4 regions of the Blautia sp. NSJ-140 genome follow, and region 1 is predicted to be linked to each of the others. Evidence: predicted binding sites of a transcription regulator. Region 1 holds the regulator's gene; each other region holds the start of a gene.

What was found. The regulator Rex, encoded in region 1, represses fermentation and respiration genes when NADH is low (regulators of the CRP and FNR family bind a similar motif). The targets are predictions, from matches to a motif close to ATTGTTAANTANTTAACAAT.
Region 2: the regulator Rex is predicted to act here: its motif matches at 2,054-2,073, upstream of MUB50_RS04435 (4Fe-4S dicluster domain-containing protein).
Region 3: the regulator Rex is predicted to act here: its motif matches at 1,663-1,682, upstream of MUB50_RS10605 (iron-sulfur cluster assembly scaffold protein).
Region 4: the regulator Rex is predicted to act here: its motif matches at 2,002-2,021, upstream of MUB50_RS11500 (CoB--CoM heterodisulfide reductase iron-sulfur subunit B family protein).

The regions. Positions count from the first base shown of each region.
Region 1 covers NZ_JALIFS010000005.1:43,559-46,699, forward strand. The annotation lists gene abc-f (ribosomal protection-like ABC-F family protein) at 1-723, opposite strand, end outside; gene MUB50_RS07395 (redox-sensing transcriptional repressor Rex) at 938-1,585, shown strand; gene MUB50_RS07400 (NAD(P)H-hydrate dehydratase) at 1,647-3,141, shown strand, end outside.
Region 2 covers NZ_JALIFS010000003.1:30,981-34,121, forward strand. The annotation lists gene MUB50_RS04430 (glucosaminidase domain-containing protein) at 1-341, shown strand, start outside; gene MUB50_RS04435 (4Fe-4S dicluster domain-containing protein) at 402-1,910, opposite strand; gene MUB50_RS04440 (complex I 24 kDa subunit family protein) at 2,310-2,789, shown strand; gene MUB50_RS04445 (NADH-quinone oxidoreductase subunit NuoF) at 2,786-3,141, shown strand, end outside.
Region 3 covers NZ_JALIFS010000008.1:58,227-61,367, forward strand. The annotation lists gene MUB50_RS10590 (DNA topoisomerase) at 1-112, shown strand, start outside; gene MUB50_RS10595 (transferase) at 109-777, shown strand; gene MUB50_RS10600 (TraX family protein) at 901-1,638, opposite strand; gene MUB50_RS10605 (iron-sulfur cluster assembly scaffold protein) at 1,885-2,577, shown strand; gene MUB50_RS10610 (GGGtGRT protein) at 2,618-3,141, shown strand, end outside.
Region 4 covers NZ_JALIFS010000009.1:88,032-91,172, forward strand. The annotation lists gene MUB50_RS11490 (CoB--CoM heterodisulfide reductase iron-sulfur subunit A family protein) at 1-754, opposite strand, end outside; gene MUB50_RS11495 (4Fe-4S dicluster domain-containing protein) at 759-1,148, opposite strand; gene MUB50_RS11500 (CoB--CoM heterodisulfide reductase iron-sulfur subunit B family protein) at 1,145-1,939, opposite strand; gene MUB50_RS11505 (L,D-transpeptidase family protein) at 2,314-3,141, opposite strand, start outside.

The sequences.
Region 1 (3,141 bases):
GCCGCTGTATACGCGGGTCTGTCCGGCTTCGATCTCAATGACCTTGGTGACCACCTTATCCAGAAAATAACGGTCATGGGAGACGATAAAAACAGCTCCCGGATAATTCAGAAGATAAGTTTCCAGCCAGGAGATGCTTTCCATATCCAGGTGGTTGGTTGGCTCATCCAGAAGCAGGATATCCGGCTTGGAAAGAAGCATCTTGCCCAGTGCCACACGGGTTTTCTGACCGCCGGAAAGAGTTTCGATCTGCTTGTCATAATCTTCCTCCGTGAAGCCAAGACCCTTTAAGACACCGGTCAGCTCACTTTTGTAAGCGTATCCGTTTTCCAGTTCAAACTGATGAGTCAGACGGGTATAGGTTTCCATCAGACGGTTCAGATCATCACCGGTCACGGTGTTCATTTCCTGTTCCATATTGCGGATACGGCGTTCCATATCGATGATGTGCTGCTTGGTGGTAAGAAGCTCCTCGTAGATGGTATGATGTCCATGGATATCCTGGTACTGGGCAAGATAGCCGATATTTTTATCCCGGGCAAGCACCACGGTACCGGAATCAGCAGAAAGCTCCTGCATGATGATCCGCAGCAGTGTGGTCTTTCCTGCACCGTTGCAGCCGATCAGAGCAGCCTTTTCACGGTCTTCAATGTGAAAGGATGCATCATTTAAAATTACTTTTTCGCCAAAGGCCTTGCATATATTCTGACATGATAAAATCATAAAAACTGTCCTCCTGTATAAAGAATCACCCCTGTTTATGTCTGAACAGGGAAAAATCCTCCACCTATTATAACGGAAACTGCCGGGATTTCAAAGAAAAAATCAATTATTAGAAAAAATATAAAGAAATTTGTACAGAATAGACAACTTTAATTGACAGGAAAATGTCAATTCGTTATAATTAACCTAGTGTAAGGTAAGGAGGAAAACTATCGTGGAGACAAAACAAATCTCGAAAGCGGTGATTAAGCGTCTGCCACGCTATTACCGCTACTTAGGAGAGCTGATGGAAGATAATGTAGAACGTATTTCTTCCAATGAATTAAGTAAGAAGATGCATACCACAGCTTCTCAGATCCGTCAGGATCTTAATAATTTCGGCGGTTTTGGGCAGCAGGGGTATGGCTATAATGTACACTATCTTTATACAGAGATCGGTAAGATCCTGGGACTGGATACCGTTCATCCGATGATCATCCTGGGAGCCGGTAATCTGGGACAGGCACTTGCCAATTATGTGGATTTTGAGAAGCGCGGGTTCAGGCTTGTTGGTATCTTTGACGTAAATCCTGTGCTTGAGGGCATCGCAGTCCGTGGACTCGAGATCCAGATGCTCAGTGAGCTTCCGTTTTTCCTGAGAGAGAATAACGTGGAGATCGCGATCCTGACACTTCCCAAGAATAAAGCCAAGGAAATGGCAGATATTCTGGTGGAGAACGGAATCAAGGCAATCTGGAATTTTGCACATCTTGATCTTGAGACACCGGATGATGTGATCGTAGAGAACGTTCATCTTTCCGAGAGTCTGATGACACTGTCTTATAATCTCAGCAAATACAGGCAGGAACATGTGGATAAGTAAGAATTGTTAAGCTGCCGGAAACGGCAGCTTTCTCTATGACAGAGGGGAGGCAGAAGACAGAATGAAGAAGCTTGTTACCTGCGCAGAAATGAAGGATCTGGACTCCACAACGATCCGTGAGATCGGAGTTCCCTCCGAGGTTCTGATGGAGCGGGCAGCACTGAAGGTGGTAGAGGAAACAGAAAAGTATCTCCAGAAGGACGAAAGGATCCTGGTAGTCTGCGGAAGCGGAAATAATGGCGGTGACGGTATCGCTGTTGCCAGATTGTTCCATCTGAAGGGAGTCCGGGCAGAGTTTTATATGGTCGGAAACAAAGATAAAATGACCAGAGAGACAGCTCTTCAGTATAAGATCGCTTCCGGTTATCGTGTCCCTGAGGTGAATAACCCGCAGTGGAGTGAATATACTACTATAGTAGATGCCGTGTTTGGGGTAGGCCTGACGCGTCCGATCGAGGGGCATTATGCTGATATCATCCATGAGATGAACAGTGCGAGGGCCAAAAAGATCGCAGTTGACATCCCGTCAGGAGTAAACGGAGATACTGGCCTGGAAATGGGAATTGCCTTCAGCGCCGACCTGACTGTCACATTTGCCTACCGGAAAAGAGGTCTTTGCTTTTATCCGGGAAGACTGTATGCAGGAAGGATCGTTACCGCCGATATCGGGATCTATGAGCAGGAAGCTGTGACTGCATCTGCCGCCTGTCTGGAAAATAAAGATCTGAAGCTGTTTCCGGAACGTGATCCCGGCGGAAACAAGGGTACCTTCGGAAAAGTGCTCTTTGTGACCGGAAGTGAGGGAATGTGCGGAGCTGCTTATTTAAGCGCCAGTGCAGCACTTCGTGCCGGTGCGGGAATGGTAAAGATCCAGACTGTGGAAGCCAACAGGATCCCATTGCAGATACTCCTTCCGGAGGCTATGGTCTGCAGTCGTTTTGATCAGGAATCCAATGAACAGCTTCTATCCTGGTGTGATGTGATCGTGATCGGACCGGGACTTGGAACATCAGTGGCCAGCCGTGAGAGAGAACAGTGGTTTCTCACGGCGGCTGCCCGGGAGAAAAAACCGCTGATCTTGGATGCTGACGGTCTGAACCTTCTGGCTGCACATCCTCAGTGGCACCAGTATCTGGGAGAGCATGTGGTTCTGACACCGCATATCGGAGAAATGAGCCGGCTCAGTGGCAGAACGATCCAGGAGATCCAGCATGAGATCGCAGATACTGCATTGAAATGTGCTGCGGAAAGAGGCTCTGTGTGCGTATTGAAGGATGCATGTACGGTGATCGCAGATGAGAAAGGACAGATGTATTTGAATCTTTCCGGTAATTCCGGAATGGCAACTGCAGGAAGCGGAGATGTGCTTTCCGGGATCCTGGCAGCAGTGTTATGTATGTATCTGAAAACGGAGGAACAGCCTCCCATGGTTTTAAAGGCCGCGTTAGGTGTTTATCTTCACGGACTTTGCGGTGATCTTGCAGCCGCTGAAAAAGGAAAGCGCAGTATGCTGGCAGGAGATATCATAGAATATCTGCCCAAGGCATTAGCTATAG
Region 2 (3,141 bases), on a different contig from region 1:
CCAGTGCCGGGCAGTTTAATTTTTCCGGACTTGGGACTACCGGCGGCGGTGTTGCCGGAAATTCCTTTCCGGATGTCAGGACCGGGATCCGGGCTCAGGTACAGCATCTGAAAGCTTATGCGTCTTCGGATGAACTGAACCAGGTCTGTGTGGATAACCGCTTTCAGTATGTGACCCGGGAGAGTGCACCTTATGTGGAATGGCTTGGGATTCAGGAGAATCCTTACGGCGGTGGATGGGCCGCCGGGAGAAGCTATGGATATAAGCTTAGAAGCCTTCTGGCAAATCTGAAAGGTGAGGAATATACCTGGCCGGAGAGCACAGAGACTGTGGAGAAATGATGAAATGGAGATGTGCGTCTGAATAAAAACAGGCGCACATCTTTTTGTGTCAAAGATTAATTAATTCAATTCCAGATTTTCAAGTTCCTGAGATGGAATCTTAGGGTCTGAGCCATCTACATATTTCTTGAGTGCTTTGGAGGTTTTTGCGAAGCCGGCATTGGTTCCGGCACCGCCGATGCAGCCTCCCGGACAGGCCATTCCTTCGATCATGCAGTTTTTGATCTTACCGGCTTTGGCCAGAGTGAGGACTTTTTTGCACTCAGCGAGGCTTTCAGCGTGTTCGATGTGGACGGGGACATCAGGATAATATTCCTTCAGACAGGCTTCGATAGCACCTGCTACGCCGCCTGCGATGGCATATCCTCTTCCGGCAGCTGTTGCAGTCTGGGTTTCTTCCGGAATGTCCTCGCATGCAGATGGAATGATATCTCTGGCATCGAACAATCCCCAAAGTTCTTCGAAAGTGATAACGAAATCCACATCACTTCTTACGGAATGACGCATGGCTTCCAGTTTTTTGGAGGCGCATGGTCCGATGAATACTACTTTCGTATTGGGATGTTCTTTTTTTACAATGCGGGCAGTTGCCACCATCGGGGTCAGTTCCTGTGAGATGTTGTCGATCATAGCCGGGAAGTATTTCTTCGCCATTACAGACCATGACGGGCAGCAGGATGTAAGCAGGAACGGGAGATTGCCGGTGGCTACTTCTGTTGCATAATGATGGGCCTCGGAAATACAGCCGATATCTGCGCCGAGTGCTACTTCATAAATATTGGAAAATCCAAGCTGAGTTAAAGCAGAGCGGAATTTACCGGGAGTTACATCTTCACCGAACTGATTGATGTAAGCTGGTGCAACTTCTGCAATAATCTCAGTTCCCTCACGGAGGGCATGTGCCAGCTGGAAAATCTGGGATTTATCAGAGATGGCACCGAATGGGCAGCTGACCATACACATGCCGCAGGACACACATTTATCCTGGTTGATGGAAGCGCGTCCCTGTTCATCGCTTTCGATGGCTTTTACACCGCAGGCGCGTTCGCAGGGACGTTCTTTATGGGCGATGGCGTCGTAAGGACAGACAGCTTTGCATCTTCCGCAATGGATACATTTGTCCTGGTCGATGAAAGATTTTCCGTTTACCATGGAAATGGCGCCTTTGGGGCAGGTGAGTAAACAGGGATGTGCAACACAGCCGCGGCACATGTTGCTGACTTCGTATTTGTTGGATTCACATGCGGAACATGCGGAAGGAATCACCTGCATAAGAGGTGGTTCATAATATTTTTCATCAATATTGCTGGCTTTTACGCCATCAGTAAGATGTACAGAACGGTTCTCCGGGCGGAGGGAAAGTCCCATGGCCAGACGGACACGTTCACTTGCAACAGCTCTTTCACGATAGATGCTCTCGCGGTATTTCGCACGTTCCTCTACAATATTGTAAGGGATGGATTCAATATCGTGAATCAGGGATTCGTCCGTGGATTCAAATCCGATCTTCGCAATTTCTGTAAAAATCTTTCGCCGGATCTGTTTAACTGGTGTGTCGAGATTTCGCATAAATGTTCTCCTTTTCAAAAAATGATTAAAATGTTTTCCACGCACTTTTTATTCATCTTATAGTAATTGAGAAATAAAATCAACAATAGGAAATGTTTTTTTAGCAGAAACAAAAAAAGAATATTTGTTTCTTTATTGTCATGAATGTTAAAAAATGCACATTTATTATAAAAAATAGATGCAAAACCAGTAAGACGTTGTAAACTTTCTAATATATTCTGAAAAAAACGAAAAAATATCTTGTGAAAAATGACGATATAAGTTATAATTAAAAGCACGAAAATAGTGCAATATAATGATAGGCACGTAAATGAGGCACTGACAGAGTGTTAAAGCATTAACCTGTAGTGGAACAGGTTGATCAAGTGGAAAATCTATGAGAAACAAGGAGGGAACCGAATGTTAGACCAGACGTATTACAGGAAAACGGACGAGATCATCGAGCACTACGGCCGGAAAGCTGCATCACTGATTCCGATCATGCAGGATATTCAGGCTGAGTACCGTTATCTTCCGGGAGAGCTTCTTACTTATGTTGCGGAACAGATTGGTGTAAAAGAAGCGAAGGCGTACAGTGTAGCTACTTTCTATGAGAACTTTTCCTTTGAGCCGAAGGGCAAGTACATCATCAAGGTATGTGACGGTACTGCCTGTCATGTACGTAAGTCCATGCCTGTAAAGGAAGCAATGCTGAAGGAGCTTGGACTGAGTCATAAGAAGCATACTACAGATGATATGATGTTTACCGTTGAGACAGTCTCCTGTCTTGGTGCCTGCGGACTTGCACCGACACTGACTGTAAATGATGAAGTTCACCCGAAGATGACTCCTGAGAAGGCTGTTGAGCTTTTAAATGAATTGAGAGGTGAGAGCGTATGAGTATAACCAGTATGGAAGATCTGAAAAACAAACAGGCTGAGGTTAAGAAGAATCTTGATGGCTATACCTGCCGTGTTCTCGTCTGTTCCGGTACCGGATGTATTGCTTCCGGTGCTCAGAAGATTTATGAAGAAATGTCAAGACTTTGCGAGGGAATCGAGGGCGTTGCAGTTGAGATGCAGAAGGATGTTCCTCATGTAGGAATCGTTAAGACCGGATGCCAGGGCTTATGTGAGCTTGGTCCTCTTATGAGAATTGAGCCATATGATTATCAGTATGTACATGTTCAGGTAGATGACTGTCGCGAGATCGTAGAGAAGACCGTGATCTGCGGACTGCCTGTTGAGCGTCT
Region 3 (3,141 bases), on a different contig from region 1:
GGTGGAGGCAAGCAATTATCAGTATAACCTGCGGCAGTTTTTTGATGCGGCCGCTGTAAACTACAGGAAGCCGGAGCGAGCTTCCGGACAGGGAGGAAAGAGATCATCATGATGAAAGATTTTACTATCAGCAATATGCTGGATCTGAATGAGACCATTGCAGCAGAACTTTTTGAGGGAAAAACCTATCCGTGGGAGGTTCTTCCGGAAATCGGAGATTTCATCATTAAGCTTGGAAAAACACTGGATCCTTCTGAATATGAGGAGAAAGGCGAAAATGTATGGATCGCAAGATCCGCTACAGTTGCGCCGACTGCAAGTATCACCGGACCGGCTATCATTGGCAGAGACGCCGAGGTGCGCCACTGTGCATTTATCCGCGGCAAGGCTATCGTTGGTGAGGGCGCAGTTGTGGGAAATTCCACAGAGCTTAAGAATGCAGTGCTGTTTAACAAGGTTCAGGTTCCTCATTATAATTATGTTGGAGATGCTGTGCTGGGATATAAGTCCCACATGGGTGCCGGATCGATCTGTTCCAATGTAAAATCAGACAAGAAACTGGTTGTCGTAAAAGACGGGGATGAAAAGATCGAAACCGGTCTTAAGAAATTCGGAGCGATGCTCGGAGATCATGTTGAAGTCGGATGTGGTTCTGTGTTGAATCCAGGTACTGTGATCGGACGGAATTCCAATATTTACCCGCTGTCACCGGTACGTGGATGTGTTCCTGCAGATTCCATTTATAAAAATGCAAAAGAGATCGTAAAGAAAAAATAAGAAACAGATTTTTCCGGACATGCATTTAGGCTGCACTTTTGAGAGAGTGCAGCCTTTTTTGATGGGGTGATGGATGTAATGGTATTGGTTGTGGAAGGCTGAACCGACAGGGAGAGGGCGGGATTAAGATAAAAACAAAAGCTGTCGGAGTATGACCAGTCCCATAATATGGACTGGGTAAAACCAGTAGAAGAAATATTTTGCTGATTTTCCGCGGATGAAGCCTCTTTTTCCATTGTACAGGTTAATGGACAGAAAGGCAAAAGCGGCCCTCCATTCATAGTAAAGCCAGCAGCTCCCGAGGATTGCCTGGCCTGGTTTATCGTTTCGCATATAGTACATGATCAGCAGGAAGATATAGCCCCGCCATCCATAGTCTGCTTTCAGAAAAATGGAAACAACAAGCAGTCCCAGGATGCAGAGAAGCTGCATCGAAGGTCTGGTCAGGAAATATTCGATGGCACAAAAGGCCAGATATCCGAGGAAAAGCGTGAAAAACACATTTTGTCTTTCGTAACGCAGCGTATTTGTAAACATCAGATTCCACGGAATTTCTGAGAGCAGTGCAAAAAAAAGAAGATTTCTTCCATAGCGGAACCGGCTCCGTGTATGCCGGAAGCCTTCCAGCAGGAGAAAACAGAAGATGGGAAAAGCAGCCCTGCCGATATCGCGGAAAATAAGATATACGTTATATTCTCTGCCGAAAAGCGTAAACAGGATTTTCTGTGCGGGCTGATACATACTGAGCAGCACAGCTCCGATATGATCGATCAGCATGGTGATGACCGCGATCATCTTCAGAGCGCTTCCGCTGAGAATACGGTATTTTTCTGGAAAAACATAATCCACAGATGCATTCATGAAAAATATACCTCCCGGGTCGAACTTGCTAATATATTATCACATACATACGGTAGTTGCCAGAAATATTTGACAGTTGGGCATGCAATGCTGCCGGAATAACTACCAATATTATGCGTTTTATGGCAAAATTTTATCAAATATGACTGGACGAAACAAAGGTTTTGTGAGAAAATAGCCGTAGGGTGTTATAGAACTTTTTTTCTCAATAACATCGGTCAATCTATACTTGAAAGGAGTTTTAAAATGATTTATTCACGCGAAGTAGAAGAAATGTGTCCAGTGGCACAGGGCGTACATCATGGTGCCGCTCCGATCCCGGAAGAAGCAAAATGGGTTCAGGCAAAAGAAGTAAAGGATATCTCCGGATTTACACACGGTGTTGGCTGGTGTGCTCCGCAGCAGGGTGCATGTAAGCTTTCCCTTAACGTTAAAGAGGGAATCATCCAGGAGGCACTTGTTGAGACAATCGGATGTTCAGGAATGACTCATTCTGCAGCTATGGCTTCTGAGATTCTTCCGGGACTTACTGTTATGGAGGCACTGAACACAGACCTTGTATGTGATGCAATCAATACAGCTATGAGAGAGCTTTTCCTTCAGATCGTTTACGGACGTTCCCAGTCTGCATTCTCCGAGGACGGACTTGCAGTAGGAGCTGGTCTTGAGGATCTTGGAAAGGGACTTCGTTCTCAGGTTGGTACAATGTATGGAACTCTGAAAAAAGGACCTCGTTACCTTGAGATGGCTGAGGGTTATGTTACAGGTATCGCTCTTGACGAGAACGATGAGATCATCGGATATCAGTTCGTAAGCCTTGGAAAAATGACTGACTTCATTAAGAAAGGTGATGACCCGAACACAGCATGGGAGAAAGCAAAAGGTCAGTACGGCCGTGTTGCAGATGCTGTTAAGATCATCGACCCAAGAAAAGAGTAATTACACTTCGTAAGGTAAAAATATCAGGAGGTTACAGGAAATGGCTTTATTTGAATCATATGAGAGACGAATTGACAAGATCAATTCTGTTTTAAACAGCTATGGAATCGCTTCTATCGAAGAAGCTGAGAAAATCACTAAAGACGCAGGACTGAACGTTTACGATCAGATCAAAGGCATTCAGCCGATCTGCTTCGAGAACGCTTGCTGGGCTTACACAGTAGGTGCTGCAATCGCAATCAAAAAAGGCTGCAGAAGAGCCGCTGATGCAGCTGCAGCTATCGGAGAAGGCCTTCAGGCTTTCTGTATCCCGGGATCCGTTGCAGACACACGTAAAGTAGGTCTTGGACACGGAAACCTTGGAAAGATGCTCCTTGAGGAAGAGACAGACTGCTTCTGCTTCCTTGCAGGACATGAGTCTTTCGCAGCAGCTGAGGGTGCTATCGGTATCGCTGAGAAAGCAAACAAGGTTCGTAAAAAACCTCTTCGTGTTATCCTGAACGGTCTTGGAAAAGACGCTGCTCAGATCATCTCCCGTATCAACGGCTTTACATATGTAGAGAC
Region 4 (3,141 bases), on a different contig from region 1:
TTTCCTGGCAGACTCCACAGCCTGTACATTTGTCCATGTTGACACTTCGCGCTTTTTTGCGGATATCAACAGTAAAATCTCCTACAAAACCTGCAACTTTTTCTACTTCACTGTATGTATAGATATTGATCTTTTCGTGAGCTGCAGCCTCCACCATTTTTGGAGTAAGGATACATGCGGAACAATCCAGAGTAGGGAAGGTTTTGTCAAGCTGTGACATTCTTCCGCCGATACTTGGTGTTTTTTCCACAATATCAACTTCATAGCCTGCATCGGCAATATCAAGAGCCGTCTGGATTCCGGCGATACCGCCTCCGATGATCAGGGCTCTCTTTGTAACCCGACTTTCCCCCGGCTGAAGAGGAGCATTTAAATTGACTTTTGCTACTGCTGCTCTTGCAAGGATCACGGCCTTTTCCGTAGCCTCCTGCATATCCTTGTGGATCCAGGAACAATGCTCACGGATATTTGCGATCTCCACCATATATGGATTCAGGCCGGCCTTTTCCGCTGCTTTACGGAAAGTTGCCTCATGCATACGCGGAGAACAGGAACAGACAACCACTCCTGTGAGATTTTTTTCACGGATGGCTTCCTGGATCCTGGACTGTCCTGCTTCGGAACACATATACTGATAATCTTCTGCGTGGACAACTCCAGGCTCTTTTGCAATGATCTCCACAACTTTTTTCACGTCTACCGTAGCGGCAATATTACTTCCGCAATGACAGACAAATACACCGATTCTCTGCACTTTCTCACCTCCTGTATCTTCTGAACGCACTTACAAGCAGCTGCTGAGGAAGCTCCGGATCAAGAAGCTCCGGAATTTCATTTGGTGAAAGATAGTCGCCGCCTTTTTCCCGAACAACCAGCTGTCTTGCCCCGTCAATGATCTTTCCGGGTTTTACGTCTCTCGGACACCGCTCCACACAGGCAAAGCAGGAAAGACATTTCCACAAAGATGCTGAATTTACAAGTGCTTCGATATTTTCATTGATCACGTAGGACACAAACTGATGAGGCTTGATATCCATCTCGTCAAAGGATGGGCAGGTAGCAGAGCATTTGCCACACTTCATACATTTCAGAGGATTGGTTCCGCTGATCTCCTTTATTTTTTCCGCAGCAGAATGGTTATCTCTCATTTTGCCACCTCCTCTTTGACGCCAAGGGCTTCTGCCAGAAGCTCTGTAAAATAGTAAACCGGCATTTTATTTCCGGAATTTTTATTCAGATTGTATTTGCAGAGCGGACAGGCAGTGATCAGCATATCTGCGCCAAAGCCTGCTGCGCTTTCTTCAATCTTTTCACACATATTCTGTGACATTTCTTTTTCTTTCAGGGATATATATCCTCCACAGCATTCATTTCTGTAAGGATAGATCACAGGCTCAGCGCCAAGGGCACGGATAAAATCTTCCATGATCCTTGGATTTTCCGGATCATCAAATGCCATGATCTTTCCAGGTCTCAGAAGCAGACATCCGTAATAGGCTCCGATCTTCTTTCCGGTAAGAGGATTTACTACTTTTTCTTTCAGTTTATCAAAACCGACTCTGTCCCGGAGAACCTCCAGATAATGGAGAACGGTTGTCTCTCCTTCATAGGGAGCTTCCAGCTGCATATAATTGTTGGCTCTGGTCCGGATATCTTCCACGTTTTTCATATCATCATTGACACGCTTGATCACATGATGACAGGCAGAACAGATTGTCACCAGATCCTGGCCTTTTTCTTTTGCCTGGTTCAGCGCACGGACGGAAGAAAGCTTTGTGGCGATCTCATCTGTGCCAAGCGGATAAACACCACCACAGCACTGCCAATCCTCGATTTCCTCAAGCTCAAACCCAAGGGCTGTGGCACTGGCTCTGGCATACTCATCCAGATCTCTGGCCTTTGTTCTCAGGGTGCAACCCGGATAATAACTGTACTTCATACCTTTCATTATCCTTTCTTAGTCTAAAATCTGACGTTTATAGTAGATATTCTTGTTCATATATTGTCTTTTTTTTAACAATATATGAACAAAAAAATGAAATCCCAACTAACACTTATTTGAGTTTTTTTATCAATTTGCACCCAAATAAAAGAGAAAAACACTCTTCCTCCGCAATCAAGAAGTGTATTAGCTCGATTTCCGGAATCATCATATCACGTTATTTCTGTTTCGACAAGACTTTTTCGATATTTTTTGTGTTTTTTTTAACGTACTTTTGAAAAATCTTATCATTTACTATCCTGCTTCCATGATAATTTTCATTTTCAGGCATAAAAAAAACTCCGGATCTCTCCGAAGCTTTTTTGCTCATATCAGTAAATAATGATCGGATAACCTGCATCAATGATGTTATAGATCAGTGCTGCCTGATCCTTAGGCAAATTGATGCAGCCGTGGCTTCCGTTGGTTTTATAACGGCTCCCGCCAAAGGATGACTGCCAGGACGCATCATGAAGTCCCTGCCCGTAGACAAAAGGCATCCAGTAATTAACCTTTACATCGTAACCATATTCATTGCTGGTAAGGTTAAAGGGACTCGCCTTGTAGGCGATCGGCCATGCACCACGATATGTTTCACGTCCCTTCACCGGCTTACCGCTGACAATGTCTGTTTCCGTCACAAGGCTTCCGTCCTTATACAGCCACAAATGCTGTGCATCCAGACTGACCTCTATGTAACTGCCTGCCAGATCGTCTGTTCCGTTTCTCTGATATCCTTTTTTGCTGTAAACAGGCTCTCTCGTTACAGCAGTACCGCTTTTCAGGTCTTCCAGAAGCTGAGCATATTCTCCGTCCTGATCGATCCGGTAGCCGTACTCATTTCCCTCAATGGTCACATCAGTTCCCGCAGATGTATGAAAGGTGCGGGGAACATAAATGGTATTGTATTTGTTGGCAAGCTCACTGATGTAGGCTTTAATGGCTTCTTCATCCAAAGTCAACGTCTCCCCTTCAGCCTTCAGCCAGGATGTGATCGTATCGGAATCCAGAACAGCCGTTTCACTTCCGAATGTATAAGTTACTGTACTGCTGCGGTATTTCTTCAGCTGGCTGTTCAGGTCTGTAACCTTATTTTTCATATCCTCTGTTGCAGTGACAGCCGGACTTACATACACATGCTTGTTGATCGGTACTGTAAT